One region of the Sporosarcina sp. Y1011 genome, then DNA from elsewhere that is predicted to be linked to it. Evidence: riboswitches for the same ligand, from Rfam matches in the RefSeq annotation. Region 1 holds a riboswitch; each other region holds the start of a gene.
The links. Region 1 has a riboswitch for S-adenosylmethionine ahead of AC25Y5_RS10465 (bifunctional homocysteine S-methyltransferase/methylenetetrahydrofolate reductase). Riboswitches for the same ligand answer to the same signal wherever they lie in the genome.

Region 1 (7,921 bases):
ATAAAGGTTCCCTTGATCAACTGAATCGAACCCGAATTGCGTAATCTTTTGCATCAATTCATAGCCATGAGAATTCCAATCACGTAGATGTAATAGCATGATTGGAATTAGGAAGTTTTTTGGAGTTCCTAAATTGGTAGTTTTGTCATTCTTGGATGTCCCCTGATTTGAATCCACCGTTTATCACCTCCAAACACAATAAATGTCTATAGATGTAATTTACACCTATATGTTTATTTTGTCAAACATGAATATTGAGAAAGTATAAAATAGAGTACGTAAAGAATGTTATTACGTAAGTTGAATTAACCATTTACTAATATAAAACGTTGGTGAGTAGGGATTGAAGAATGCAATTTCCACTGTACTATTTCCGGCCCGCTTTCGGCGAATTAATCACGACACTTTAACCGAGGGGTAAATCTGTTGTAATTAATCGTCTGTCGCATTCCTACAATATTCTAGTGAAAATATAGTTGCTCTGAAAGAAATAAATAGATTAGCTTCTATATAGAGCGGAAGTGCTCGAAAATGATTTAGAAGTCGTTAAATCCAAAGTGATCCAAAAAAGCCTATACACGTAGTGCCCAGTGTGTGATTAAGATATTCACTGGTTATTTCTGGTTTATTGTATAGAAGTAAAAAAACTCAACTAAATTATTGTCTTAAGCATATGTATGAACCAGCATTCATACATTGGTAAAGTCGTCAAGAAGTGAAACGACTCTTAACTAGCAATTTACAAAAACGTGAAAAAACCCCTACAGTATTGCGTTATATGTCGAATGGTGTTGAATAAACAAGTAGAAGTGAGAATAAATAGCCCTTTCTGATTATTCATTTAAAATTTATCTATCCGTATAATTATGTACAGGGGGTCAGTTGGTACTTGCTGAGCTTATTACTTAAAAGGAGATGAAGTTTATTGTCACAAACATTGCCACTAGATCCGTTTAAAATGTGGAAAAACATTTACGAACAAACCGAGGCGAACTGGAACGAAGCAATCCAAGAATCGTTGAAGAAGGAATCTTTCTCCGAAGGAATGGGAGAGACCCTAAACTACTACCTGCAATTTCAGGAGTATTCAAATGAGGCGACTGAGTCTTATTTGAAACAAATGAATATGCCTACGCGAGCAGAACTTGCGGATGTTGCATCTCTCGTCATTAATTTAGAAGGCAAAGTTGACAATCTTGAAGATAAATTCGAAGAAGAATTAGGTAAACTAGATGCGACAAAAGAAATTAGTCAGTTAAGAAGGTCTGTCCTAAACTTGGAGAGAAAACTGGATAAAGTTCTTGAGGTGCTTGAAGGTATAGAGAAAGAAAAAACGGTGGTCGCACCGAAAGAGTTGAAAAAGTAATAGTAGATTTGTTCAATTTAAGGGGTAAAAAATAGAGTGATGGGAAGTGTGTGGGGATATGACTATACAAATAAAAGAAGTAACTGAAAAAAGTACGATTGGCAAACCACTTGCGGGGAAAGTGGTAGTTGTAACTGGGGGTTCACGCGGAATTGGTGCTACAATCGCTAAAGTATTAGCTGAAAATGGCGCATCTGTTGCGATTAATTACCAATCTAGAATTGATAGTGCAGAAGCAGTTGTGAAGGAAATTGAAGAACAAGGTGGAATTTCTTGTGCAATTCAGTCTGACGTTTCTAAAGCGGACGATGTAAAGAATTTCATGGCTGAAGTTATCAATCGTTTTGGGAAGATTGATATTCTCGTGAATAATGCAGGTATTACAAGAGACCGTACATTCCGTAAGCTTTCTAATGAGGAATGGAATGAAGTAATCGATGTCAATCTAAACAGTGTTTTCTATACAACATCGGAAGTTATTAATCATATGCTGGAGCAAAAGTCTGGACGAATCATTAACATAAGCTCAATCATCGGACAGGCTGGCGGATTCGGTCAATCAAACTATGCGGCATCAAAAGCGGGATTGATTGGTTTAACGAAATCACTGGCATTGGAAACAGCTAGAAGTGGAATTACTGTCAATGCTGTTTGTCCTGGATTTATCGAAACGGAAATGGTTGGAGAAATGCCTGAAAATGTAAAAGAGGGTATTATTGCAAAAATTCCAATGCAACGTTTGGGCCAAACAGAAGAAATTGCAGAAGCTGTATTGTTCCTTACACAAGCTAAGTATATTACGGGGCAAACAATCAATGTGAATGGCGGATTATACATGTAATAACCTACCATTTTTTACTTATGGAAAGGGTCTTCTGCAAGGAAGCCCTTATAAATGATTGAATTTTGATAGGAGGAAAAAAATGGGTTATTCTAGTATGAAAGATGCTGACAAATGGATGGATACAATGCCTGATGATATGAAGGTAGGTTTTGAACGAATTCAACGGATGACGTCGGTACTGACAAATGAGCCGGAACCAAAAGTCGGTCAAACACCTAAAGAAGTTATCTGGACAAAGAATAAAGCGAAACTATATCGCTATCAATCAACAGTCAAGAAAACAAATAGCGTCCCTATTTTAATGGTTTATGCATTGATCAATAAACCTTATATATTGGATTTAACACCTGGCAATAGTCTAATCGAACATCTTACAAACAAAGGCCACGACGTTTATTTACTGGATTGGGGTACTGCGGGTTATGAAGATCGATATATGAAATTAGATGATTATATCTTAGATTATATTCCGCGCGCTGTTAAGAAAGTATTGAAAACGTCGGATGCCAAGGAAATCAGTTTGCTCGGTTATTGTATGGGTGGGACGATGACTTCTATTTTTACGGCACTCCATCCTACACTGCCAATTCGTAATTTAATCTTCATGACGAGCCCTTTTGATTTTTCGGATGCAGGTTTATATACGAGTTGGTTAGACAAACGTCATTTTAACTTGAATAAACTAGTTGACACACTTGGTTTGATTCCTCATGATATGATTGATTTTGGTAACAAGCTGTTAAATCCGATAGCCAATTTTTATGGTCCTTATATCAGTCTGGCGGATCGCGCGGATAATGAGGAATTCGTTAACAATTGGAAGTTGATGCAGAAATGGTTGAATGACGGAATTCCATTTCCAGGTGAAGCCTATAGGCAATGGATTGGTGAGTTTTATCAAGAGAATAAATTAATTAATGATGAACTCTATATTAGAGGACAGAAAGTGGAGTTAAGCAAGATTACGGCAAATGTATTAAATATTGCCGGAAAGCATGATGTCATCGCTTCTCCTAACCAAGTAGAACCACTAAACGCTAAAATCTCAAGTAGAGATAAGACTTTCCATCTGACCGATACAGGTCACGTTTCAGTTGTTGCTGGTCGAAGAGCCATTAACAATACATTTCCGTTGATTGAAGAATGGTTAACAAAACACTCTTCATAATAATATAATACGAGTGAAAGCTGCTAACATGATTATATTATTGTGTTAGCAGCTTTTATTTTTTTGAAGTCAGAAAAATAAAAATGATAAGGAAAAGAATATTCGCATTTTACGAAAAAGTCCTTGACTGATACGAGTTATAACGATAGGATAATCATAGTTAGTGAAACTGAATATTGAATTCTTATCGAGAGAAGTCGAGGGACTGGCCCAATGACGCTTCAGCAACCAGCCATAATATGGTCAGGTGCTAATTCCAGCAGGAGAGAAATGTCCTGAGAGATGAAGAAGAACGAATTTTAAATCGTTAAGTCTTCTTTTCATGGAAGGCTTTTTTTGTATTAAAGGGGGATTGGGTGGAATGGGCTTACTGGAAGAACTGCAGACAAAGATATTGATTGCGGATGGGGCTATGGGGACGCTGCTCTATTCATATGGGATTGAGTACTGTAACGAAGAGCTTAATCTACAGAAACCGGAGATTGTGGAGAAAATTCACTTAGATTATATTACGGCTGGGTCAGATATTATTCAGACCAACACATACGGAGCCAATCTGCTTAAGCTGGAGCGTTATGGTTTAGAAAATCAAGTAAAAGAAATTAATGAAGCAGCAATTCAAATTGCAAAAAGAGCTGCTGCACCAGGTGGACAGTTTGTACTTGGTACGATAGGCGGTATCCGTGGGATTCGTAAAAGTGATGCGACGGTTGAAGAAATAATAAAAATGATTGATCAGCAAGCCAATTACTTATTGGCAGGGGATCCGGACGGGTTACTCCTAGAAACCTATTATGATTTTGAAGAACTTGTTGCTACTGTAAAGCATTTACGCAAACTAACAAATACGCCAATTATTGCCCAAGTATCAATGCATGATCCAGGCATTTTGCAAAATGGAATGCTACTTAACGAAGCGTTTCATCAGCTTGAAGCACTGGGTGCGGACATAGTAGGAGTCAATTGCCGACTGGGACCACATCATACGATTCAAGCTTTCGAACAAGTAACACTTCCTGAAAAAGCATTTCTTTCCGCTTCTCCAAACGCTAGTTTAATGGATGTTGAGGATGGACGGATTGTCTACGAATCAGAAGCTGATTATTTTGGGAGAGCTGCATTGCGTCTCCGGGAAGAGGGCGTGCGCTTAATTGGTGGATGCTGTGGAACGACGACAAAGCACATTGAGGCTGCGAAAAAATACATTGGAAATCTAGCGCCAATCTCGGAAAAAATAGTGACTCCTAGAAAGCCGATTGTAATTCGAGAGGCAGAACCGCAAAAAACAAAGCCGCTTCATGTGAAAGTAAAGACAGAAAGAACAATAATTGTAGAGTTGGATACACCACGTCATTTAGACATTACTGGATTCATTGAAGGTGCTAAGGCGTTAAATGCAGCAGGCATAGACTCTCTCACAATGGCAGATAATTCATTAGCCTCCCCACGCATTAGCAATTTGGCGATGGGATCGATGTTGAAACTGGAGCACCAGATTAGCCCGCTTGTTCATATTACATGTCGGGACCGCAATCTAATCGGGCTCCAATCTCACTTAATGGGACTGGATGCACTTGGATTGCATGAAGTATTGGCGATAACCGGTGATCCTACGAAAATAGGCGATTTCCCAGGAGCTTCAAGTGTATATGATGTGTCTAGTATGGAATTCATTCAACTAATTAAACAGTTGAATGAGGGCATTTCATTCTCAGGTAAACCTCTCCGCAAGAAAGCGAATTTCTCTGTTGCTGCAGCGTTTAATCCGAATGTCCGTGTACTGGATCGTGCAGTAAAACGCTTAGAGAAGAAGATTGAATCAGGTGCAGATTATTTTATCTCACAACCTGTATTTACAAAAGAAAAAATCATAGAAATTCACGAGCAGACAAAGCATTTACCTACACCCATTTTCATCGGTATTATGCCACTCACAAGCATCAGAAGTTCGGAATTTCTGCATAACGAGGTACCTGGAATTAAGCTCTCAGAAGATGCACTTGAAAGAATGCGTGCGTGTGGAGATGACAAAAACAGAGCGACTGCAGAAGGTATTCAAATAGCGAAGGAACTCATAGCTACAGCGGCAGAATTATTTAATGGAATTTACATTATCACGCCTTTCCTCAGATATGATACGTCACTTGAATTGATTCATTATATTAAAGAAATAGATGCACAGAAAGAGAGAGATCACAGTTATGTCTAAGAGTTTACTTGAGAAAGAACTTCAAAAAAGGATATTAATTATTGATGGTGCAATGGGAACGATGATTCAAAATGCGGACCTTTCTCCGGAAGAATTCGGCGGAGAAGAATATGATGGATGTAATGAATATTTAAATATCGTAAACCCAGAAGTTATTGAAAACATACATCGTGGATATTTAGAGGCAGGTGCTGATATTATTTCTACGAATACGTTTGGTGGAACGCCAGTTGTATTGAATGATTATAATCTGGGAGACCAAGCGCATGAGATTAACTTTCGTGCAGCTCAATTTGCAAAAAAATGTACTGCTGAATTCTCGACAAGTGAATGGCCTCGATTTGTAGCAGGAGCAATTGGGCCGACGACAAAAACACTTTCTGTAACAGGTGGTATTACATTTGATGAGCTGAAACATGACTTTTTTGTCCAAGCGAAGGCATTGATTGACGGTGGAAGTGACTTAATACTATTAGAAACAAGTCAAGATATGCTGAATGTAAAGGCTGCTACACTTGGTATTAAAGATGCATTTGAAGTAACTGGAAAAGAACTTCCCATAATGATTTCAGGAACAATTGAACCAATGGGTACGACGCTAGCTGGACAAAGTATAGAGGCTTTCTATATTTCCATTGAGCATGTGAAACCACTTTCTGTAGGTTTAAACTGTGCAACGGGTCCTGAATTCATGCGAGATCATATCCGTTCACTATCAGAAATATCTGACGGCTATGTCAGTTGTTATCCCAATGCAGGATTACCCGATGAAGAAGGACATTACCATGAGTCACCAGAATCACTTTCTCAAAAGCTAAGAGGCTTTGCAGAAAAAGGTTGGTTAAACTTGGTAGGCGGATGTTGTGGAACGACTCCTGCTCATATTAAAGCTTTGCGAGAAGCGGTAAAAGATTTGGCTCCACGTAAACCGGCGGATGAAAGTCATGGTCATGTTATATCTGGAATTGAGCCGCTACAATATGATGAATCGATGCGTCCTTTATTAATCGGAGAACGTACAAATGTCATTGGTTCCCGGAAATTTAAACGACTTATTATAGAAGGAAAGTTTGAAGAAGCATCTGAAATTGCACGCGCTCAAGTAAAAAGTGGGGCACATGTCATTGACATTTGTCTTGCGAACCCGGATCGCGATGAGTTGGAGGACATGGCACAATTCATGAAGGAAGTTGTGAAAAAAGTGAAGGTCCCTCTCGTTATTGACTCAACTGACGAAAAGGTTATTGAAGAAGCGTTAAAGTATTCACAAGGTAAAACAATTATTAATTCCATCAACCTAGAAGACGGAGAAGAACGATTTGATGCCGTGATGCCTCTTGTGAAAAAGTATGGTGCAGCTGTAGTAGTAGGGACGATCGATGAAATTGGAATGGGCGTTACACGCGAACGAAAGCTTGCAATCGCAGAGCGTTCATATGATTTACTTGTGAATAAGTGGGGGTTAGCGCCGGAAGATATTATTTTCGATCCGCTCGTATTCCCAGTAGGAACAGGGGATCAACAATATATTGGTGCTGCAGTAGAGTCAATAGAAGGTATTCGTTTGATAAAAGAAAAAATGCCCAGATGTTTAACGACACTAGGTGTAAGTAATGTATCGTTTGGACTTCCGCCGGTTGGACGTGAAGTATTGAATGCCGTTTATTTATACCACTGTACACAAGCAGGTCTTGATTATGCGATTGTGAATACTGAGAAACTAGAACGATTTGCTTCTATTCCTGATCAGGAAATTGCTATGGCGAACGAGCTTTTATTCACAACAACGGATCAAACACTCGCTGATTTCACAGATTTTTACCGTGGTAAGAAAAAAGAAAAAACAGAAGATGATATTCCTAAAACGGTTCCTGATCGTCTGGCTTATTATATTATTGAAGGAACAAAAGAAGGGCTTATCCCTGACTTGGAAGCAGCCCTTCAAATGTATGATACCCCGCTTGATATTATCAACGGACCACTGATGAAAGGGATGGCCGAGGTAGGTCGGTTGTTCAATGAAAATAAGCTCATTGTTGCTGAAGTACTTCAAAGTGCAGGCGTTATGAAAGCTTCAGTAGGCTACTTAGAAGGTTTCATGGAGAAAAAAGAAGATGATTCTGGTAAGGGGAAAATCGTACTTGCCACTGTCAAAGGCGACGTTCATGATATTGGGAAAAACTTGGTTGAGATCATACTGAGTAACAACGGCTACAAAGTGATCGATGTCGGTATTAAGGTGACACCCGCTACACTGATTGATGTCATTCGTAAAGAAAAGCCAGATATGATAGGTTTGTCTGGCTTACTCGTTAAATCCGCACATCAAATGGT
Region 2 (7,921 bases), on a different contig from region 1:
GCTTGTTTCGGGAGCGTATACTTCTCTTTTAACATCGGTAACCAAAGAATTGCAATTTGACACAATTATCGGCACCGAGATTCCTCTGAAGGGAGAAATCATCGATTATAAAACACCTATTTATCACATACAAGGACTACGTAAAAACGAAAAAATCAAGGAAGTTTTAGATGGCTATGATATCGATTGGCAAAATAGTTTTGCATACGGTGACAGCCTGTCCGATTTATCCGTCTTGGAACTCGTTGGTAACCCCGTGGCTGTTAGACCTGAACCAAGGTTACATGCAATTGCTACTGAACGGAAATGGGAAATAGTTTAAACGAAAAATATATTGAAATTAGCCAGTATGACAGATTTTAAGCGTACCCTACGTCCAAACTACAAAAACCAACATCCACTCAAAAGGATGTTGGTTTTTTGTTTATTTCTGTCATACAAATTCGGTTTCTAAGTTTCGTTACTGGCGGATAGATGATATGAATAAGTGGTCCAATAGCAAAGGTAACAATGATTGTTCCAATGCCAATAGGTCCTCCAATAAAAAATGCCAAAACTAGGATAAATACTTCCATCACTGTTTTTGTTACAGCCAAACTTTTTCCTGAAAGTGATTGTAAGGCCATCATCAAGTTATCCACAGGATTTCTAGCAAAACTTGATTGAAGTTTAAAGCAAATACCTATTCCAATAATAACAATTCCTGCTGTTAATAAGATGATTCGCATAGCCATTCCGGTTACCGAGTACGTAGAAAATACGATTAGCAACCAAAAATCGATAAAAGAACCAATGATTAATATTGTTATAATCGCTGAGAAATCCGGTACTTTTTTTAGTAGGACACTATTTATAATGATCAATAGCACGCCAACAATAAAGACCCAACTTCCTACCGTGAATCCAATAATATCTGAAAGCCCCACATACAAAGCATCCCAAGGTCCCGCACCCAAATCAGAAAGAATCATTAAACAAATCCCTAAAGACAATAATGCAAGTCCTATTAAATAAAACAAACTAATAATTACTATATTTTTCATAAAGTCAGCATCTACTTTCACATTTCTAATCTTAGTTGCCTGCCCCTTTTAATGTACCATATTTTTTTCTTGAAGATTCATTATTTCCGATAATTTTATTAAATGAGCTTTTTTTCGAATTTTTTTTGATTTTAAGCAAACACTGATATAAAAGCAATGTAAGCGCTCCATTCGCTAAATTTTCTAATTGTACAGAATTTTCACTCTTGCATTATTATCTGCTTCATGTTAATAATTTATAACAACAGATAAAAACACTACAATGGAATGGGGTATGTTAAATGACGAGTTCTTACCGGTCATCTTTAGAAATGCATCAAATTCACAAGGGCAAAATGGAAGTTATTTCAAAGGTTCCACTTGAAAATAGTAGGGATCTTAGCCTAGCTTATTCACCAGGAGTTGCAGAACCGTGTATAGAAATTGCCAAAAACCCCAACGCAGTATATGACTACACAATCAAAGGGAATTTAGTAGCAGTGATTACAGATGGATCTGCTGTGTTAGGTTTGGGTGATATTGGACCAGAAGCGGCACTTCCTGTAATGGAAGGTAAAGCTCTATTGTTAAAGAGATACGCCAATATTGATTCGTTCCCAATCTGTTTAGGTACAAAAGATGTGGACACCATCGTCCAAACAATCAAAGCTATAAGCCCGACATTTGGCGGAATTAATTTGGAGGACATTTCAGCCCCGCGCTGTTTTGAAATTGAAAAGAGATTACGCGAGGAATGCAATATCCCGGTATTCCACGATGATCAGCATGGTACTGCTATCGTCGTCGCCGCAGGATTAATTAATGCTATGAAAGTCGTCAAAAAAAATATGGCAACTCTTAGAATAGCTGTAAATGGAGCTGGTGCCGCCGGGATTGCAATTGTAAAACACCTGCTGAACATTGGTTTTGAACAAATTGTCATCTGTGATTCAAAAGGCATTATTTACACCGGCCGTCCTGAAGGCATGAATCCGACTAAAGACGAAATTGCACAAATTACAAACCCAGACGGTCTACAGGGGTCTTTACAAACCGCTATGACAGGTGCTGATGTCTTTATTGGCGTTTCTGCTGCTAATATTTTATCAAAAGATGATATCGACTGCATGAACACAGATCCAATTATCTTTGCTTTAGCTAATCCCGACCCTGAAATTGCACCTGCTTTAGCGAAGGAATTAGGGGTACGTATTATGGCAACAGGTAGATCCGATTTTGCAAATCAAGTGAATAATGTGCTTGCATTTCCAGGTATTTTCCGAGGCGCTCTAGATGTGCGTGCAACTGAAATCAACGAAAGCATGAAGCTTGCAGCTACTTTTGCCATTGCTTCTGTCATTGACGATTCCGATTTGCATGAAGACTATATTGTTCCTGATCCTTTTGATGAACGCGTTGTAAAAGCGGTCACAGAAGCTGTGAGTAAAGCGGCAATAGAATCAGGGGCTTCTGCCCTTTCTCTCGCTGTCCATTAAATAGAACCAGTATAAAAACGTCGTAAAAAAGGGATATCTCCCTTTTTTCGACGTTTTTTTCAACTTTCCACATTTTTCTTCATTTCAATTTGGAGACTGCCGTCCGTTTGTACTTCTGCAAAGAAAACGTGTTCAACTTTACCAACACCCTGCTTTTTTTATTGTTCGTACAAGCACTCTTCCGTCAGATTCAGCTCTCTTAAATTCCTTGTAGCAATTTTCCCTTCTGCAATTAGTTCAGTCGGAATATATTTGGGAGCAGGAGCGTTAGCATTTACGTCTTTTTTTGTAGCCCCCGTAATTCCACTTTCTTTAAGACACTTAACTGTCCATTTGCTTCAAGAAGCGCATAATGGACGTTTGTATATGTAAAAATATTTTGTTCACGCAACATCATCGTTAAATCATTTAAATGCAGACGTAATTTCTTCATTGACTCTTCAACGAGTTTTCCTTCATATATGACAATAGTCGGCTGATCATCTAGTATTATTCGTGATTTCTTAGATTTAAATGCAATATAACTCATTAGCATTGTCAAAAATGCCCACCAAATCATTGAGATTACCCCATATAAAAATGGCGTTCTGGATTCTCCTGCTATATCCGCTGCAATTGACCCAATTGTAATACCGGTAACATAATGGAAAAAAGTTAGCTGAGAAATTTGCTTTTTCCCTAAAAACCGGGCAAGTATAAGAAGGACTAGAAATGCAGACGTTGTCCTAATAATCATTTCCAAAAATCCACTTCTAAAAATTTATCCAAAACCACACCTCCACTATAGAGGAAGTGTTCCATTATTACCTATCGCCTATACATGTAAGTATCTTGAAGTTTAATTATTAAAAAGAGAGCACATCCAATAGCCATGTGAAATGACTGTTGGACAGCTCTCTCTATATCAATTACCATGCTTGAATTCAAATCAAGTGAGCGTCACCTGTTCATTCAGTATTTTCCTCTTTTTCTTCCTGCTTGTGATTTAACATGAAACGTGTCGAATTTTGTTCCTGTCCGCTCAGTACTTTAGGAACGCGCGAAGTTGTCGTATTATAGCTGCCTTCTATTTTTCTTGTTAAAAAGGATGTTCGCTCGTAAAGGGCAGAGCGGAGATTATCCAGTTGTCTAACTACCTTCTCCAACAATCCCTCTTGGTTGTCCAACCTTATGATTACATCCTTTTGAACGTTCTTATGCTGCGAAAATTGGTGAGATAATTGCTGTTGCTGATTCATCTGCTCATTTATTTTAAAGAGTACTTCCTCGTTTGCAGATGTAATTATTTCAATGCGCTTTATAATTTCTTGATTTGATTGACTTATCCCCTTTACTTGCACATTACAATCCTGATTCAAATTTCTCAGGTTCCAAAACCTCTCAAGAAGCACTTGATTCTTATCTTCTAATTTCGAAAACGAATTTTGTGCCCCCTTCTCAAAATTTTCCCGGCGGATATCATTTTCTTTTAATTCCGATAGTTGATCATGAATTGATATCATTCGATTTGATTGTGCTTTACTTTGTCGTTTCAGTAAGTTCTCCATCATATTAAACCGGCGGTTGGTTGTTTCGGTCGCTTCCTTCTGTTCTTTCATCCATTCCGCTAAAGGGTCTAATTTGAAGTGTTCTTGATTTTGGTTTTTAATGTCCTCATTATTTTTAAAGACATTCGGATGCCCTTTTTCATTGATAAACAACCCCACACTTTTTCCCCCTTTGTCGTATTATCTTATGCACTATACGATAAAAAGGTCATTAAACAGTTATTCCCACACATAAGGCGTTTCTTGATAGACATAATAATTAAGCCAATTTGAGAAAAGCAAATGAGTATGTGAGCGCCATGTGTTCAAAGGTTCTTTAGTGGGATCATCATTCGGAAAATAGTTTTGTGGTATCTCAATGTCTACCCCTCTTTTAAGGTCACGTGCATATTCCTCCGCAAGTGTATCCGCGTCATATTCCAAATGACCTGTAACCATAATATGTTTGTTGTCTTTGGAAAGGACTATAAAAGCTCCTGCATCTTCAGACTTGGCGAGTAGAAGTAAACGAGGGTCATTTTCAATTTCTTCTATTGAGACAGACGTATAGCGTGAATGCGGCGCTCTGAATTCATCATTAAAGCCTCGTGAAAGATTGATGGTAGGATCGGATAAACGATGTGTAAAAACGCCTGAGCATTTTTTCGGCAATTCAAATTTCCCGATTCCATAATGATGATAAAGAGCTGCTTGAGCACCCCAACAAATATGTAAAACTGATGTTACATTTAATTTTGACCATTCCATAATTGCCGTTAATTCTTTCCAGTAGTTAACATCTTCAAATTCCAAATGCTCAATGGGTGCACCGGTAATGATCAAGCCATCGAAACGGCGATGTTTCACTTGTTCAAATGTCGCATAGTATGCATCTAGATGTGTTTTACTAACATTTTTCGAATCATGTGTTGCTGTATTCAAAAATGTAACATTTACTTGCAACGGTGTATTTCCCAGCAATCGTAGAAGCTGTAACTCAGTTCTTTCTTTCTCAGGCATTAAATTTAGAATTGCAATAGTCATAGGACGTATATCTTGAGATGTTGCACGTTCTTCATCCATCACGAATATTTTTTCCTTCTTCAATAGTTCTACTGCCGGTAATTGTTTCGGTATATTGATTGGCATTTGTCGTCTCCCCTTTTCGATTTTATATGTATGATTTTTTAAATAGCGGTAGGCTCCTGCAACTCGATGCAATTCATCTTGAAAACCTTATAACTTCCTACCTTTTTAAAATATAAAAAACCCTTTTTTCTGTAGGATAAGAAAAGAGGGTTCTTTTTAGGCTCTAAGCTCTTATCTCTCAAGAATTGATCTTGTTGGAGGTAGCACCTTCCTGACTAGGTCAGAGGTTGCTGAAGCTTCACAGGGCCAATTCCCTCTGCTTCTCTTGATAAGAATATTTAATTAACTTCCATTATACTACTTAACTTACTATTGTAAAAGGTCTTTTTCTATTGCAAAAATTTTCATCGGATAAATCCCTCTTATAAAGCCACCTTAACAAAGTACTTATTGAAATGAAAGGAGCTGTTACAATGGGGAGAGATGACAACAAAACTGGCGGGAACAATGCGCGTTCGTTACCGCAGACACCGAAAAACCAAAAAATAAAACCTGGTGACATGAGTGAAGAAATTGCTCGAGAGTTTGCTGAACTGAGTTCCCTGAAACCAAAGCGTGAACGCATGAATCCAAATGAAAAGAAAAGAAAATGAGTAACCTAAACAAAAAACTGTAAGTAAAACGATGAACCCTCGCGCCAGCGTCATGCTGACGCGGGAGTTTATTTATACTCAGTCTGCTTTCTGCGCTTGCTTTAAATCTGCCTTCATCCCCTATAATCGCTCGGGATGCTGCCTTCCTTTTCTACTTCCACATTCCATGCAACAATTGTTGTACTGTCTCGTACATTTTGTCTTTCAATTTCCTTTAACAACTGTGAAATACCTTCATCAAGTTTTTTCATTCAGCTCAGCAACAAGATTTAATGGATTCGAAAAAGGTTCGCCTGGGCATTCCACCAAACCGTCAGTCGTCAAAAAAATAAGGTTGTTCCCTTTTCTCAATTCTCTTGTTCCTGAAGTGTAGCATGGTACTGCTTGCTCAAACGTATTCACCTGACCAATCCACTCGAAGAATTGCCTTTGGTTGAGTTGAAATTGGTTCAGCGCAATCAGATCCGGATGCAATACGTATACTAGGCAATCTCCAACGGAAAACCACCATACATAATTAGCTTTCCTCACTACGATAAGACAAGCCGTTTCTCCTGTGACACACCTGCATTTGTCCAAAAACTTCTCGGATTGAAAAATTTCAAGGAGCTTCACTTCCAAATATTTAAAATCCAGAAAACCCTTTATGTTTATAATCTCTACAAAATCACTTTTAAACTGTTCAAGTGTATCAATGACAAGTTTCGCACTTTCGGCACTTTTATGTGCATCCAAAATAGCCGCGAATTCCCAATCCTCATTTTGCCAAATAACAAAGCCATCCTCATTCTTGGTTTGTCCCGCTGAAGAATTACCTCCAAAACGACCAACTGCCATACGATTAACCCACCGAACATCCCGTTCATCGATAAAGTCCTTTTCACTTCCAACCCAAGAGTGATTATTCATGAACGCTCGACCAATCGATATGGCCTCACTTCATAACCCTCATAGGCAATCGTCACTTTATTCAAGGCATCCTTCACTCTAGAAACGAATTGCGGGCGTTTTATCCAGTCTTCTACTTGTTCTTTATCAAAGTCAACAAATTGTACGTCAATCGTTTCAGGAGGCTGCGCAGCCGTCACACCAGAAATGACTCTCCCACGGAAAACTATACAGATGATGCCCGCCGTGATATTTTGATAAACGCCGACCATGTCACCGATTTCAGCGTAGTTGCCTGTTTCTTCTAGCACTTCCCGTTTAACCGCTTCTTTTAACGTTTCACCTGGCTCGACTCGTCCACCCGGCATTTCATATGTATCATTTCGGTGATTGTTCCGTACAAGCAATACCTGTCCTTCCTCATTTACAATGTAACCACTAACAGCAACAATCTGTTTAGATTGCCCATAATCCCCTGTTGAAGTGAAAAACTCTTCATTTGATGAGGTATATAACGAACCGAATGTTTTTCGATGTCTTTGCGCTTGTGAATGCATTTTAGAAGCTCGGATGGCGGCATCCACCGTTTCATAATGTGCTCTGCTATCGTATGACCATAATGCCATAATCTCCGTCAGTTCTTCATTAACCCACCGTCCAACCAGCTGCGCCCCATGCGTCAGCTGATTCGGTAGCAAATAGGTGTGGAAAAACTGTGTAAACGTTTCGTACATCGGCGGTTCTATCTTGTACGTTTTTCTGCGATACAGCATATAATGATTCTCCCTTAAACAAATACATATTTAACGAGCATTTTTCAATAACCGAATTAGACCCAATGTGAAAACAGAAAAGAGTATTAAAGTGAATTTAGGGTCAATGATAGGTCTAAACCTAACTTTTTCCGAATCTATTTCATAGACCCCTAGAGGTCGGATGGCAATACGCCCCCCACCTCCTTCTCCTTGGCCTACCGAAGAATTTCCAGTTTCTTCCGAATAACCCCCTCCCCCGCCAACGATATAATTGAGCTTTGCTACAGGAAGAACTTTTTTGTTTTTAAATTCAACCGGTTCACCGAAAACCAACGATACGTCCCGCTGCCGTCTAAATTTTTCAAATATCCTTCCAACTGGTGATTGGTATACAGCAGTTTTTTCAGCGTCCATTTCTCTCCTACTCTCTTAAGTTTTCGTCATTACTGGGATTCCGTTTTAATATTGAAATTCAACTCTTACAGTAGCGTT
Region 3 (7,921 bases), on a different contig from region 1:
GCTTCACTACTTCGCCGACAATAATCATGCTTGGATTTTCAATTTCGGACTGCCTAGCAATCTCGACGATAGTAGAGAGTGTGCCCGTAATCGTATATTGCGCTTCCGTTGTTCCCCAATGAACAAGAGCTACTGGCGTACTTTCAGGTCGACCATACTTTGTCAGTTGCTCACAAATATAAGGCAAGTTTCCGACACCCATATAAATCGCAAGGGTATCAATTCCGACCGCAAGACTTTCCCAGTGAATCGAGTCGCTCTTTCCAGCACGCATATGACCTGTTACAATTGCAAAACTCGAACTTAACTCGCGATGTGTCACTGGGATACCCGCATAAGCAGGTGCTGCAATCCCAGCAGTAATTCCTGGAACCACCTCAAATGGGATTCCATTGTCCGCAAGAACTTCTGCTTCTTCAGCACCTCTTCCGAACACGAATGGATCTCCACCCTTTAATCGTGTGACGATTTTTCCTTGCTTCGCATATTTCACTAAAAAGTGATTAATCGTTTCCTGGATCATTGCATGGTAGTTTGGTAATTTCCCGCAATATATCAAGTCCGCTCCCGGTTTTGCATAAGTAAGAAGCTCTTTATTTATTAAGCGATCATACAAGATAACATCAGCTTGTTGAATACATTTCAGCCCTTTAACGGTGATTAAATCAACATCTCCAGGTCCAGCTCCTACTATAAATACTTTTCCCATTCTTATCTCTCCTCTCACCGCTTAGTTCTAAAATAAAATTGACGTTATGAATGAATCTTTTCTTTTTGCATTCCTGCAATTAATACATCGATTACTTCGGGTCTACTAAATGTCGTTGGCAGCTTCTCTCCATTTCGGAGCATTTCTCTCACTTTCGTACCAGACAAGATTACATGGTGACTGGCATCATGCGGACATGTTTTAGGTGTTGCCATACTGTCGCATTTACTGCAATAAAAGCTATGTTCAAAAAATAATAACGTAATTCCGAGCTCCCCTAGCGTAAAATTACTAAAGATTTTCTGAGCGTCATACGTACCGTAATAATTACCAACCCCCGCATGATCACGACCGACTATGAAGTGTGTACAACCGAAATTCTTGCGTACCATCGCATGGAAAACGGCTTCCCTTGGTCCGGCATAACGCATTGCCGCTGTAAATACACCTAAAAACACATGCTCTTTCGCATAATAGTTTTCTAGTAAAACTTCATAGCTTTCCAAGCGCACATCTGCAGGAATATCATCGGATTTCGTTTCACCAACAAGCGGGTTTAAAAATAAACCATCTACAATCTCCAAAGCTGTCTTTTGAATATATTCATGTGCTCTGTGAACCGGATTTCTTGTTTGGAAACCAACTACTGTTTTCCAGCCAAGATCTTGGAACTTTTGTCTTGTTTCAATCGGGTCAAACAGATATTCCGAAAACTCATTCAATGGTCTCCGTTGAATCAGCGTTATCGTTCCACCAAGATAGACATTCGGACGTTCAAACAATTTCTTCACACCTGGATGCTCACGGTCCGTCGTTTGATAGACCAATTCAGCCTCTACTTCCTTATCGGGCGTGAAAATATCAGTTACTTCGAGTACACCGTAAACGATTTCGTCTCTCACTAATTTCACAAAGTTGCCAATCGTAATTTTTTCCGCATTCTTTTCTGTCGTAGGCAATGTAATTGGAATGGTCCAAGGCTCACCCGTTGTTAACCTCATCGTATGGACGACAGAATTGTAGTCTGCTTCTGTTAGGAATCCACTTATAGGGCTATACGCCCCAGTACCAATCAAGTCTAGATCACTGCTAGCAATCTCATCTAATTCAACTGTTTCAGTTAACCCTTCCAATTGAAAATCTGGATTCCAACGATTAATTAATGTACCACCGTGCGGTTGACTCAAGCTCATATTAATTTCCTCCATTTAAGTTGATTTTTTGGTGTAATCCACACTCAGTTTTCATTTGATTTGCCCACCGGCCAGACCTTGAGCCTGACGTTGTATCACTTGGAGACGTACAGGGTACGCAACCGATACTAGGAAATCCTTGGTCATGAAGGGGATTATAGGGCAATTTATATTTATCAACATAATCCCAAATATCGGTCCACGTCCAATGAATCAATGGGCAAACTTTAACTGATTGGAACGTTTCATCTTTATTCACAAATTCGGTTAGACTTCTAGACGGTGATTGTTCTCGTCGAAGCCCAGATAACCAAGCAGTCGCATTGCTTAGTGCCTCTCGAAGTGGAACAACTTTCCTCATATGGCAACAACGATCTGGTTGTCTTTCCCATAGTTTTTCTCCATGCGCATCGGCCTGTTCTTCAACCGTTAAAGCTGGCTTTTTCATTTCTATATCGAGCTGTGGATAACGGGTTTTGATGTCATCGATGAGAGTATACGTTTCTTGAAAATGAAGCCCTGTATCCAAAAACACCACTTTTGCAGTTGGTTTTGTTTTCGAAATCAAATCAAGCATCACAATTCCTTCTACACCAAAGCTACATGCATAGACAAGATCAGCATCATATTCGTCATAAGCCCATCTCAAAACATTTAAAGCACCCTTTGACTCGTCGTCAATGTTAAACGTTTCAGTAGGTTTAAACCATGTGTCATACGTCAGTTTCACCATAGAAACTTCTCCCCTCATAAAATTAATGATGTAACTTCTCTTTTTAAGACGAAGTTAACCATTCAATGGTTAAAGCCATCTATTGTTCATATGTTCGGAATTTTACGTTCAATTAGAATTCCCGTTCTACTTATGATTGAAATTAACAATATCTTTATTATTCCTATGTGTCAAGTCGGTTTAAAGGTATTCTATTCCTACAACACCAAGAAGTTACATGTCTATTGGTTTTTTCAGATATATTTATTTTCGTTTAAATAATTTACGATGACTTTAACGGATTCTTCAACGCTTAGCTTATTTGTATCAATAGTGATTTCTGGGTCAACAGGTACGTCATAAGGAGCATCGATTCCTGTGAAATTTTTCAACTCTCCCAATCTGGCTTTCTTGTAGAGTCCCTTTGTATCGCGTTCTTCACATGTTTCTAAACTAGCCTTCACGTAAACTTCGATAAATTCATTTGGTTCGACGAGGTCGCGCACTTGATCCCGATCTTCCTTGTATGGAGAAATGAACGCTGTTAACGTGAACAATCCTGCATCAATCATTAGTTTTGAAACTTCACCGATTCTACGAATATTTTCAGTTCGGTCATCTGGACTAAACCCTAAATTCTTATTTAAACCATGCCGAACATTATCCCCATCCAACCGATAGGTATGAATACCTTTTTTATGTAACGCTGTTTCTAACGCTACTGAAATCGTCGACTTTCCTGATCCTGAAAGTCCTGTAAACCATAGAATTGCACTTTTATGCCCCTTAGCTTCTTGGCGATTGTCTTTTGTTACCTCTGATTCGTGCCAAACGATATTTGTAGATTCTGTCATTATTTTCTCCTCCATTTTCTCTATTTAATTTACAAAAAAAGACAACTTCTAAACCGATACAAATAATCGATTAAAAGATGCCTTTAGTTGTCTAATTAGCATGTATTCTATTACGTGGAAAATAAAAAACCACTTCTTAATAGTGCAAGAAGAGGTTAATTAATCGAACAAAAAATTTCTCTTCTTATCTTCTAAACTTTCGTTTAATGGAATTGGCACAGTACTAAACAGTCTGTTGCCGAGGTTTCATTGGGCCAGTCCCTCAACCTCTCTGGATAAGATATGAACTATTAAGTTGAGACCAATATTACATTATGAAAAAGACATTGTCAATGACTTATCAGATAATAAATTAAAGTCTATTGGTTTAATTGGTTTTAAATATCCTTCTTGTGTCGATAACAAAAAAGCTATCTATTTTTCATTTAAAGTTCTCAAAGAATACACGTATGACATCAGCCCCACCTATAAAGGTACCTAATGTACCTCCTAGGTTTGTGAGGACGACAACTAATAAGACTCGTGTTACCCTATTTGCCCAAAAACCTTTAATCGAAAATACATCTTCAGATAATCTTTCGAAATCGCCAACGCTTGGTCTACGGAAAAATGCCTGAACAATTCCGGATACCCACCCCGCTGCAATCAATGGATGTAGGGTTGTTATTGGAGCCGAAACAAAGGCAGCCAAAATGGCTAGTGGATGTCCAAGTGCCGCAGCCGCACCAATTGCCGAAAGACTACCCGTCCACAATATCCAACTTAGCGCTTGGTCAAAACCCGCGGAAGGATTTGAAATAAAAGTATATGCAATTATAGAAAGAAGGAGCACTGGAATTGCCCATCCAATAATTTTAGGTAGTTTTGATTTGACGGGCGTTTGCGATAATGCTTGTAAATCATGCTCATTATGAATTTCCTTGGTAATCCCTGGAATATGTGCTGCCCCTAAAACAGCCACTACTTTTTTCCCCGGTGCATCTTTAATTTTCTGTGCTAAATACTGATCACGTTCATCAATTAAAGGCTCCTTTAGTTTCGGAAAAGTTTCTGTGAAATCGTTCAGTACTGCATTTAAAGTGTCTTTTGATTTCATTTTTTCTAGGTCTTCTTCGGAAATGTTTTCTTTACTGAATATACTATAGACGACCGACGTGAGAAGTTGACTTTTCCCCATGAAACCGATGTTGCCCCAAATTCTGGAGAACGTTATTTGAATATTACGATCGGCGAGCACAAGATCCGCACCAACTTCTTTTGCCGATTTAATCCCCTGAATCATTTCCTGCCCAGGCTTTATATTAAATTGTTTTGCTAAACGGTTTTGAAAGGAGGAAATTGCCAGATTCATTAAAAGTAAAGATGCTTTCTTTTCTTTTATTACCTTAAAAATATCTGTCTCCTTCCACTTGCTTCCTTCCATGATAGATTGATAACGTTGTTCATCCAATTCAATACAAACCGAATCAGGTCTCTCTCTGTCGATTACTTCTTTTACCTGATCTGCACTTTGCTTTGAAACGTGGGCTGTTCCAATAAGAATTAATTCTTTTCCATCTAAATTTATTCTCGTAATATTGTCTTCTTGCATGAACAAACATCCTTTGTAGAACTAATTTCTTATTAGTAACCTCTATCCAGTGATCACCAAAAGACGGTCTAATATTAATAATGAATCAGTTTGAAACAAAATTCAATTATATTTCATTATTAATTAAATAAGAGTCGTTACACCAAGGGAAAATCGTTAGATAGAATATGTGAAATCCTTTGGTTAGACTTGCTTTAAAAACTTTTGCGTTCCTTGATCTTTAGGGTATACAAAGATTTCTTGTGGGTGTTCCCTCATCAAGAATAACCCCGCATCTTCATCTAAACTCCTACAATCACCGAGCGTAATCCCATTATTTACAACTTTATCACGATCTTTATCATTCAGATATTCCGCGGAGGCAATGTATGAACGAAACAACGAAAATTAATTATAACAACAAAAAAACACCTTTTACGACCAATGTGTCATAAAAGGTGCCCTTATAGTTATTCGACATTCAACAAGAACTTTTTCGTTCTTTCCTCTTTTGGCATTTGAAATATTTCTGTGGATGTTCCTTGTTCAATAATTAAACCATCATCCATAAATACAACCCTGTCAGCTACATCTTTGGCAAAATTCATTTCATGTGTCACAATCACCATTGTCATTCCTTCAGAAGCCAGATCTTTAATTACTTGCAGTACCTCTCGTACAAGCTCGGGGTCAAGAGCGGAGGTGGGTTCGTCAAATAGCATGACAAGCGGATTTAAAGCGAGCGACCTAGCAATTGCTACTCTTTGCTGTTGTCCGCCCGAGAGTTGCGCTGGATAGTGGTTGCAACGATCACCCAGTCCAACTTTTATTAGAAGGGCTTCAGCCAACTTTTTTGCTTCATTTCGTTTAGTCCCATGAATGACAATAGGCCCTTCCATGACATTTTCAATTGCAGTTTTATGGGGAAATAGATTAAACGATTGGAAGACAAATCCAGTCTTTTTTCTTAACTCTCGAATGTTTTTTTTTCGTTTACGTTCTAATTTCCCACCTGCAAGCACTTGAAATTCACCAATTTGAATAACACCAGCTGTAGGTTCTTCTAAAAAGGTGAGGCACCGTAGCAAAGTTGATTTTCCAGAACCGCTCGGACCCATTAATACGACCACTTCGCTCTTTTCAATTGTCAAATCGATTCCTTGCAATACTTCATTTAATCCAAAGCTCTTTTTCAAATTAGTAATTTGAATAGTACTCATGGTTTACCACCCCACATTCATATTTTCAATTCTATTTTTTACCGAACCAAGTATTTAGAAGTCTTAATTTCAAGTCTATTTAAAAGTGTTGTAAAGAAAGTGATTAATACCCAATAAATTGCTGCGGCCGTTAAATAGATTGTTAATGGCTCAAACGTTTTAGCTATTATTAAACTCGACATTTGTAATAGTTCTGTTACCGTTATGACCGAAACCAGTGATGTATCCTTAATGAGCACGATAAATGTATTTGACAAAGTTGGAATTGCTATGCGCATACTCTGTGGTAAGATTATTCTTTTTAATGCCTGTGAATAAGTCATTCCCATGGACATAGCTGCTTCCATCTGCCCATTATCAACGGCAAGTATGGATGCCCGGAAAGACTCAGACAAGTAAGCCCCAGCGTTTAAACTTAAAGCCAATATCCCGGAAGAAATTGGGTCTAGGGTAATTCCTATTTGAGGCAAACCATAGTAAATAACAAATATTTGTACCAACAGCGGTGTTCCTCTTATAATGGAAATGTATGTGCTTGCTATTCCATTCAAAATCCTAACTTTTACGATTCGTATGATTGCAGTGAAAAACCCAATAATGAGTGCGATAACAATTGATATTGCCGCCAAGAGAATAGTCATTAATGTCGCTTTTAGCAGAGATGGCAAAGAATCAATAATAATTGTGGCGTCCATAAATCCCCCTCCTGTCTGACAATTAATCTGACAAGTTAATATAATGAAATAAAGAATCCCATTGAACCTGCTGTAGCGCTAGGGGATGCCTGCGGCAAAAAAGCCAAGCAGGCATCGACGCTAACCTCACTGCTCGGACTGCCCCTTGTAAGTCACTTACTCTGTATACATTTGTTCAAGATATATAGTTACATTATTGTTTCTTCCTTACATTCAATTTCAATTCCAACACTATTCAACTCATCTATAAACGGCTGAAATCTATCTCTAATAATCAAATTTTCAATCGGCACTACGCCTGTCTCTGGTATTATTTTTAACGCAATCCACTTAGCTACAAGAGCTGCTGGAAGAGCAGTCGTTTTTGCCATCGATGTAATATTCCGTTCATGGTCAAAAAGATCAATCATTTCCCATGTATACTTTTTAGATTTTCCATCTTTCACCCCACTGACCTCTACCCTCACAATTGTTATATCTTCATTTGAGTCAGATATCATTTTAGCTGTAAGAATTTTTTCCGCAACTGCTCGTGGAGTAGTTACTGTTCCTTCTATGGATATTTCTTCTGTGTCTAAAAATCCCAATTCACTTAAAACGCCCATTTTCCCCCAATGACCAGGATAGCGGGCTGTTTTTTCATATAGATTTTTAACTTTTTCCCTTAGCACAAATGCTGTGCTATGTGCATCTGTTATAACCGTTTCACAAACACCTACCGGGTCTGAAAAAATAACTTCTTCGAGTCCCGATAAAGGGGGCAATTTTATAAGCTTTCCGTCCTGTACAGCCATCGCGGGTTTTGTGTATAAACCCAGTACACTTTCTAAACGGAAAACTACTTGATACCACAGAGGTGGAACAGGATGCCTTGGAATACCACCACAAGTCATAATTGCTTCGTCAGCTTCATCCAGCAATTCTATACCTTGTGCCGCTAAAAAGTTTGTTATACCTGGTGCAACACC
Region 4 (7,921 bases), on a different contig from region 1:
CCACTTTCGGGGGAACCTGGTTGTATGCAATCCGGTTAATAACGCCATCCGCTTCCAGTTCACGCAATTGTTGCGTAACATTACTTGCGTAATATCAGGCATGAGTCGTTTCAATTCATTGGTTCGTTTTTCACCATGAGTTAAATGGCAGAAGATCACACATTTCCACTATCCGCCAATCATTGTTAATGTCGCTTCCACAGATATATTATACTTCTTTTTAGTCATTATAACCCTTCTCTTTAGGAACCTAAAAGTACCTGTATCACTAATTGGTTCCTACAGCACTTTAAAGTGCGTACTTTTCTATATGACTCTTGTGAATCATACTAACATAAGCGGTGGGTTACACGATATGAACCTCCCACGACTGAAGTCACGGGTGTTCTTGGCTTAATCATAAATTTTAGCTCTCCGTCGATTTAATCATACAACGTGAGAATAGATAGGAAAGGAAAAGAATTACTTTAGATAAAGAGAAGTATGTTTGCGCTGCTTGCCTTAGCTGTCAGTGCATTTGCAATTGGAACAACAGAGTTTATCAGTGTGGGGCTATTGCCGCTGATTTCTCAAGATCTCGATATATCGGTTACAACAGCTGAGCTGACCTTTTTCGCTCTATGCACTAGGCGTAATGATTGGTGCGCCAATTTTAACGTCACTCACTTCTAGAATGCCGCGGAAATCATTACTGCTGTGGATTATGGTAGTCTTTATTATAGGGAAGCAATTTTAGACGAGAAATGATTGCAATATAGTGGTAATTACAACATTGGAGGGAATTGAGTTATGGAAAACTTACAATCAACAACAACATTGCAAAATGACGTGAAAATGCCTTGGTTGGGTCTTGGGGTATTTAAAGTTAAAGAGGGACAAGAACTGGTGAATGCAGTGAAAACTGCGATTACACATGGTTATCGCAGTATCGATACAGCCGCGATTTATCGCAATGAAGTCGGCGTGGGACAAGGTGTTCGTCAAGCTATGGCGGAATCTGGAGTTGCAAGAGAAGATCTATTCATCACATCAAAAGTCTGGAATTCAGAGTTGGGGTACGAAACGACAATCGCAGCTTATGAAGAAAGCTTAACTAAACTAGGTGTAGATTATTTGGATTTATACCTTATTCATTGGCCAGTAGCTGGTAAATATAAAGAAGCATGGCGCGCAATGGAAACCCTTTATAAGGAAGGTCGGGTTAAAGCAATCGGTGTAAGTAACTTCCAGATTCATCACCTGGAAGATTTGATGAAGAATGCGGAAATTAACCCGATGCTAAACCAAGTGGAATATCATCCACGTTTGACACAAAAAGAACTGCATGCATTTTGCCGGCAACATGATATTCAATTGGAAGCATGGTCTCCACTTATGCAGGGAGGGTTGCTCGATAATACGGAACTTCAAGAAATTGCCGATAAATATGGTAAATCCATAGCCCAAGTCATTTTACGCTGGGACTTACAAAATGGCGTTATCACAATTCCGAAATCGACGAAAGAACATCGCATTGCCGAAAACGCTACCGTGTTCGATTTCAAGTTAACGGCAGAAGATATGGCACGCATCGATAGTTTGAATGAGAATCATCGAGTTGGTCCAGACCCGGATAACATTAATTTTTAATATGAATCAACATAAAAAAAGTAAGGGATTAAAACTACACAAGTTTTGATCCCTTACTATGGTAATTAGATGAGTGGAAATAGTGAATACGGTGTAGAAACTGTGCATAGGCATCTTTCAGGGACAGCCAAAGCCATTCCTAAGCGCAAGCGAAGTTATAAGTATTCTATATTGCAACATGCACAATAATTCTTAAGAAAATAGACCGAGTTTTTCAATCCTTGCAATAGCTTCAACTATACGATCTTCTTCTACTAATAAGCCTACGCGTACATAACCTTCGCCATGTTTTCCGAAGGCGTGTCCGGGTGCAACGGCAATGTCCGCTTTTTCCAATAGTAAATTGGTTAAAGACTCACTTGTATATCCTTTTGGAACAGGCAACCAAGCGAAGAAAGAAGCTGTTGGGGCAACGACGTCCCAACCGATTCGTCTACATTCGGCAATTAGGACATTTCTGCGACCTTCGTAGAGGGATACGAGTTCATCTACACAATCTTGACTTCCTGTTAACGCAGCCGCAGCCGCGCGCTGAACAGCCGGGAAAATATCAATGAATAGATGGTCTTGTAATAAGTTGATTGCTTCTATGATATCGGCATTACCGATAGCGAAGCCGACCCGCCAACCGGCCATGTTATAAGTCTTTGACAACGTGTACGTTTCAATACCAACGTCTTTCGCACCTTCCGCCTGGAGGAAACTGACAGGCTTAACGCCGTCAAAACCAATTCCGCCATAAGCGAAGTCGTGAAGGATTGCAATATCATTGGCTTTCGCCAAAGCAACAGTTTCTTCGAAAAAAGGTATATTGGCAGATGCGCTGGTTGGATTATTCGGGTAGTTCAGATACATTAATTTTGCTTGTTTTTTTTGTTCTTCCGTTAAGGCATTATAATCAGGTAAAAAATCATTCTCAGCTACCAATGGCATTAAATCATATTTAATGTTTGCCAAGCTTACACTTGATAAATAATCGGGATATCCAGGATCCGGAAGCAAAAGTAATTCACCTTCGTTCATTATGGCAAGCGGTAACTCAACCAAGCCGGGTTTTGTACCGAATAGAATTGCGACTTCTGTTGTCGGGTCAATTTGAACATCGTATTCTCGCTTATAAAAGTCGGCAACCGCCTGTTTTAATTCGGGCGTACCTCTGAACGGGGAGTACCCATGTGTTGCTGGATCTTCAACCGCTTCTTGAAGTGCTTTTACAATGTGAGGTGGAGTAGGTTGATCGGGGTTACCACGCCCCAAGTTAATAACGTCTCGTCCTTCCGAAAGAGCTTCTTCAACATTTCGTACAAGTGACGCGAAAAAGTGCGGCGGTAAGTTTTTTAATCGATTTGATAGTGCCATTTAATAACCCCGTTTTCTATATAGTAAAAACTATTATTTTAAGGTTAGTATACATGGATTGAAGCTTAATTGACAATACTTCCGAAAAGGATGGCATGATGATAGGTTGACAAATTAATTAGAAATGATTAATATAAATAGTATATTATCAAAACAATAATATAATGGTACTTATCAAGAGAGACTGAGGGATAGGCCCGATGACGTCCAGCAACCCCTTGTGTAAAGCAAGGTAGGTGCTAACTCCTACAGAGTGAACTTCATTCTGAAAGATGAGCTGAAACCTTTTTCGGTGCTTCTTTCTTATTATGAAAGAAGCATTTTTATATGGTCAGGCATCCAGAGATTTCATACTTCCATTTAGAGAAAGAGGAGATTTTCATGATACAAATACAAAACGTGTCGAAAGTATATACAACTAAAGAAAGAGTTGTTACCGGCGTTGACAATGTGTCGTTAGACATTAACACAGGAGAAATTTTCGGAATCGTCGGTTACTCGGGCGCAGGGAAAAGTTCACTTATCAGATGCCTCAACTTATTGGAGAAACCAACGAGTGGAACAATTTTAGTCGACGGTTTAAATCTGATGAATCTAAAAGGAAATAAACTTCGTCTGGCGCGTTTGAAAATCGGAATGATTTTTCAGCACTTTTATTTAATCAGCCAAAAGACTGTATTTGAAAATATTGCATTTGCATTACGAGCTGCAAAAACATCTCCCGATAAAATAAATACACGGGTGACAGAGTTGCTTGAAATGGTCGGACTTTCTGATAAGCGTGACGTCTATCCTGCACAGTTAAGTGGTGGCCAAAAGCAGAGAGTGGGCATTGCTCGTGCGCTCGCGAATAACCCATCCGTTTTGCTTTGTGATGAAGCAACTTCCGCACTCGATCCGAATACAACGCTATCAATCTTACGGCTTTTGAAAAAAATCAATAAGGAATTGCGTATTACGATTGTTCTTATTACACATGAGATGAATGTAGTGAAGGAAGTTTGCGATCGAATGGCGATTATGCAAAACGGCAAAGTGATTGAAGAAGGACAAGTATATGATATCTTTTCAAACCCTCAAGAAACATTAACCAAGGAATTTATCAGTAGTGTCGTATCATTTGATGTTCCATCAGCAATATTGAGTAGGTGTACGGGACAACTCGTTAAAGTTATGTTTAAAGGGGATGTGGCGGGCGAGGGAATTATCTCAGATATGGTCCAGCAATTTAGGGTACAAGGTAATTTCCTTCATGGCTCGATTGAATATATTCAAGAAATGCCTCTAGGTACTTTTTTAATGGAACTTAAAGGGAAAGATGACGAAATAGAAAAGGCCATTGCCTATATGTCATCGCGGGCTGCCCAAGTGGAGGTTATTGAATATGGGAATTGATATTCAACATGTTATAGAGTTAATGCCTGATATTACGAAAGCATTTGGTGAGACGCTTTATATGATAGGTATTTCTCTTGTCATTGCGCTGGTTATTGGATTGCCGTTAGGAATCCTATTGTTCACCACGGAAAAAGGACTGTTTTTAGAGAACAGGGCATTGAATTCAGTTCTCGGTTTTATCGTCAATATGGTTCGTTCTGTTCCGTTCATTATTTTACTAGTCGCGCTGATCCCATTGACTATTTTAATAGTAGGAACTCCGATTGGTCCTGGCGCAGCGAGCGTTTCGTTATCTGCTGCTGCGATCCCATTTTTTGCTAGAATCGTGCAGACTTCGCTACGTGAAATTGATAAAGGCGTCATTGAAGCTGCAATCGCGGTTGGTGCGACGCCATGGATGATTATCAAAGATGTGCTACTGCCGGAAGCGAAGACAAGTATTATTCAAGGCGTGACAATGACAGTCATTAGTTTAGTCGCCTATTCGGCGATGGCAGGCGTTGTCGGCGGTGGAGGAATCGGGGATTTAGCAATTCGATTCGGTTATTATCGTTACGACAATACGATTATGGTTGTTACTGTCGTGATATTAATAATTTTTGTACAACTAATTCAATTTGCAGGAGATCGTATTTCAAAAGTTGTTGATAAAAGATGATAGGGAGAGAAAAAAATATGAAAAAATTTCTATTTGTTGTAGTAGTCCTTATACTTGGAACAGTGCTTGCCGCTTGTGGTGGTAAAGAAGAAGCATCTGATGATAAATCATTGAAGCTTGGTTCGACTGCAGGACCGTACAGCGATATGTTGAAAAAGGCGATTATTCCTGGCCTTGAAGAAAAAGGATATAAAGTGGAATTAGTGGAGTTCAGCGATTATATTCAGCCGAACAACTCACTAGCAAGTGGCGATATTGATGCAAACTTGTTCCAAAACACGACTTACTTAGAGAATGTTGTGAAAGAAACTAAAGCGGAATTGTCACCACTGATTATCGTTCCAACAGCTCCAATGGGGATATTTTCCAATAAATTCAAGTCGATTGAAGAAATTGAGGAAGGCGCAAAAATTGCCATTCCAAACGATCCTGTCAATGGGGCTCGTGCTCTATTAGTGTTACAAGACGTGGGTCTAATTGAATTCGATCCTGATGCAGAAGTATTAAAAGTATCCGAAAAGGATATCACATTGAACAAGAAGAACTTGGTATTTCAACCTATCGAAGCGGGACAGCTTCCACGCTCCCTAGATGGCACTGATTTAGCAGCTGTTCCTGGAAACTTTGCACTTGCTGCAAGCATGAATTTATTGGATGCGTTGGTTCTGGAAGATATGCTTGATATTTACAGAAACGTTGTTGCAGTAAAAACGGAAAATACCGATAAACAATTTGCTAAAGATATTATTGAAATCGTAGAGTCAGCAGAATTTGAAAAAGTGATAGATTCGGATTTTGAAGGTTTTGGTAAACCCGAGTGGATGAAGTAAGAATTTCAAAATAGATAGCAAAAAGCTGGCGAGACCATTACGGTTTCGTCAGCTTTTTCGAATTTATTGTGAGACATTGGCATTTTCATTTGCTTCGATTTCTTGCGTCAAAACGATGAGTTCATCAATCAAATCACCGATGTACGCAATTGTGTCACGTAATGGTTGTTCTGTTGTAATATCCACACCAGCCATTTTTGAGAGTTCAGCAGGTGATTTTGTACCGCCCGCTTTGAGGACATCCAGCCATTCATCGACAGCGGGTTGACCTTCTTTCAAAATACGTTTAGACACTTGTGTGGAAATCGTAAGTCCAGCACTATATGTGTATGGATACAATCCCATGTAATAGTGGGGCTGGCGCATCCATGTTAGTTCGGCACCTTCATTAATTTCTACAGCGTCCCCCCAGAACTCTTCAAGGACTCCGCGTTTAAAGTTATTTAAGACACCCGCATTGACACTACCACCTGCATCGATGCGTTCATACACTTTCCGCTGGGATGCCGCTTCCAGTAAGTGTGTCACGAAATTATGATAGTATGTGCGTGAAACAATGGATGAAATGACCCAACGTTTGAATTTGGGATCATCCGAGTTTTTTAACAAATGATTCGCAACAAGCATTTCATTCATCGTTGAAGGGGCCTCGATGAAGTACATGGATGGACGAGCATTGAATACATTCTGCTCACGGTTCGCATTATAGAAATGGCCTGCATGACCAAGTTCATGGGCTAGTACAAATACGTCTTCCATGCTACCGGTCCATGAAATAAGAATATATGGGTGGTTACCGTAGGGGCTCGAACAAAAAGCACCCGTCGATTTACCTTTGTTCTGAGCAAAATCTATCCATCGCTCTTTATACGAACGATCCACCATGTTAACATAGTCTTCGCCCATGATTGCAAGAGCGTCATCTATATATTTCTTCGATTCCTGAACTGTTATTTTCGGCTCATAAGTCGGATCAAGCGGAACTTTCAAATCAGCAAATGTCATTTTATCAAGTCCGTGGGCTTTTTGCAGAAGGTTTGCATATTTACGCATATGAGGTGCAAGTTCATTCGTGATCAAGTCAATTTGACGGTCATACATGGATTTATCAACTTCATGATTGAATAATAAGTAGTCGAAAATCGTGTCATAGCCGCGTAAATCGGATGTTGTTTTTTCTGTTTGCAGATGCATATCGTACGTTTTTGCTGTCGTATGCTGATAGTCTTTTAATTTTGTAGAAAATGCGTCAAACGCAGCGCGGCGCTTGTCCGTGTCTGCTTCTGCTTCCCAGTCACCTTCGAACGATACATAGCTTAATGGATACTTTTCTCCTTCGACTTCAAAATCGTCAAACGACATGTCGACCATTTTCGTTGTATTATACAAGCCGTAAGGAGCGTTGAATGTCGATGAATAAGCAGCCAATGTTTTCTCAACCTCAGGATGCAATTGGTACTTCTTTTTACGGATTAATTTCTCCAAATAATTTTTGAACACATCAGATTGTTGCATTGCATTTTCTAATACATCGACAGGTAAGAGGGAAAGTTCGCTGTCAATGAAGGAAAGTTTACTGTTCATTTTTGCCGCAGTAGAACCGAATTTACTTGAACGCATTTGTGCTTCATCATCTGTCTGATCCGTACTGAACGATAAACTTGTATACGTACCGACAGGAACAATTTGTTCGTAAATTGCTGCAAAGCCTTTGAGCGCTTCATTTACAGAAGCGGCGTTCTTAATATTTCCTTTGAATTGTTTAACGTATACTTCAACGTTCTTTTCTAACTCGATTATTGCATTGTTATATGCTTCTTCAGTTTTAAAAAGATCCTCTAAATTCCACGTTTCTTCTTTCGGTACTTCTGAACGCAGCGGCATACTTTTAACCAATCGAATCACTCCCTTTTATTACGGATGCCGAACTAAATATTAGTATATAGGAGAATTGATAATAATAAAAGAGTGAGTCTATCTTTTCCTAACTTTCAGAAAGATGAAAGCGTTACTTTGAAAGCCGTTGAATTTCATCGGTTACGATAAA

Region 2: linked by a shared signal. The riboswitch ahead of metA (homoserine O-acetyltransferase MetA) and the one ahead of AC25Y5_RS10465 (bifunctional homocysteine S-methyltransferase/methylenetetrahydrofolate reductase) in region 1 are both predicted to bind S-adenosylmethionine.
Region 3: linked by a shared signal. The riboswitch ahead of cysC (adenylyl-sulfate kinase) and the one ahead of AC25Y5_RS10465 (bifunctional homocysteine S-methyltransferase/methylenetetrahydrofolate reductase) in region 1 are both predicted to bind S-adenosylmethionine.
Region 4: linked by a shared signal. The riboswitch ahead of AC25Y5_RS00910 (methionine ABC transporter ATP-binding protein) and the one ahead of AC25Y5_RS10465 (bifunctional homocysteine S-methyltransferase/methylenetetrahydrofolate reductase) in region 1 are both predicted to bind S-adenosylmethionine.

The regions. Positions count from the first base shown of each region.
Region 1 covers NZ_JBYHFP010000007.1:13,951-21,871, reverse strand. Annotated here, with positions in the region: gene phaQ (poly-beta-hydroxybutyrate-responsive repressor) at 1-177, opposite strand, end outside; gene AC25Y5_RS10480 (polyhydroxyalkanoate biosynthesis repressor PhaR) at 926-1,366, shown strand; gene fabG (3-oxoacyl-[acyl-carrier-protein] reductase) at 1,425-2,207, shown strand; gene phaC (class III poly(R)-hydroxyalkanoic acid synthase subunit PhaC) at 2,290-3,378, shown strand; SAM riboswitch class I at 3,560-3,667, shown strand; gene AC25Y5_RS10465 (bifunctional homocysteine S-methyltransferase/methylenetetrahydrofolate reductase) at 3,740-5,587, shown strand; gene metH (methionine synthase) at 5,580-7,921, shown strand, end outside.
Region 2 covers NZ_JBYHFP010000001.1:128,970-136,890, reverse strand. Annotated here, with positions in the region: gene AC25Y5_RS00700 (HAD family hydrolase) at 1-322, shown strand, start outside; gene AC25Y5_RS00695 (YczE/YyaS/YitT family protein) at 402-1,064, opposite strand; gene AC25Y5_RS00690 (NAD(P)-dependent malic enzyme) at 1,325-2,518, shown strand; gene AC25Y5_RS00685 (DUF421 domain-containing protein) at 2,793-3,254, opposite strand; gene AC25Y5_RS00680 (hypothetical protein) at 3,466-4,224, opposite strand; gene metA (homoserine O-acetyltransferase MetA) at 4,285-5,193, opposite strand; SAM riboswitch class I at 5,362-5,468, opposite strand; gene AC25Y5_RS00670 (hypothetical protein) at 5,607-5,786, shown strand; gene AC25Y5_RS00665 (PP2C family serine/threonine-protein phosphatase) at 6,024-6,695, opposite strand; gene AC25Y5_RS00660 (NUDIX domain-containing protein) at 6,692-7,447, opposite strand; gene AC25Y5_RS00655 (spore germination protein GerW family protein) at 7,478-7,843, opposite strand; gene AC25Y5_RS00650 (SIMPL domain-containing protein) at 7,889-7,921, opposite strand, start outside.
Region 3 covers NZ_JBYHFP010000006.1:171,709-179,629, reverse strand. Annotated here, with positions in the region: gene cobA (uroporphyrinogen-III C-methyltransferase) at 1-709, opposite strand, end outside; gene sat (sulfate adenylyltransferase) at 754-1,902, opposite strand; gene AC25Y5_RS10070 (phosphoadenylyl-sulfate reductase) at 1,904-2,635, opposite strand; gene cysC (adenylyl-sulfate kinase) at 2,869-3,468, opposite strand; SAM riboswitch class I at 3,650-3,750, opposite strand; gene AC25Y5_RS10060 (TraB/GumN family protein) at 3,890-5,059, opposite strand; gene AC25Y5_RS10055 (amino acid ABC transporter ATP-binding protein) at 5,509-6,258, opposite strand; gene AC25Y5_RS10050 (amino acid ABC transporter permease) at 6,297-6,953, opposite strand; gene AC25Y5_RS10045 (saccharopine dehydrogenase family protein) at 7,142-7,921, opposite strand, start outside.
Region 4 covers NZ_JBYHFP010000001.1:170,744-178,664, forward strand. Annotated here, with positions in the region: partial or broken gene AC25Y5_RS00890 (winged helix-turn-helix transcriptional regulator) at 1-228, opposite strand, end outside; partial or broken gene AC25Y5_RS00895 (MFS transporter) at 484-724, shown strand; gene AC25Y5_RS00900 (aldo/keto reductase) at 790-1,629, shown strand; gene AC25Y5_RS00905 (aminotransferase class I/II-fold pyridoxal phosphate-dependent enzyme) at 1,822-2,988, opposite strand; SAM riboswitch class I at 3,157-3,267, shown strand; gene AC25Y5_RS00910 (methionine ABC transporter ATP-binding protein) at 3,370-4,383, shown strand; gene AC25Y5_RS00915 (methionine ABC transporter permease) at 4,373-5,044, shown strand; gene AC25Y5_RS00920 (MetQ/NlpA family ABC transporter substrate-binding protein) at 5,062-5,874, shown strand; gene pepF (oligoendopeptidase F) at 5,938-7,758, opposite strand; gene AC25Y5_RS00930 (hypothetical protein) at 7,883-7,921, opposite strand, start outside.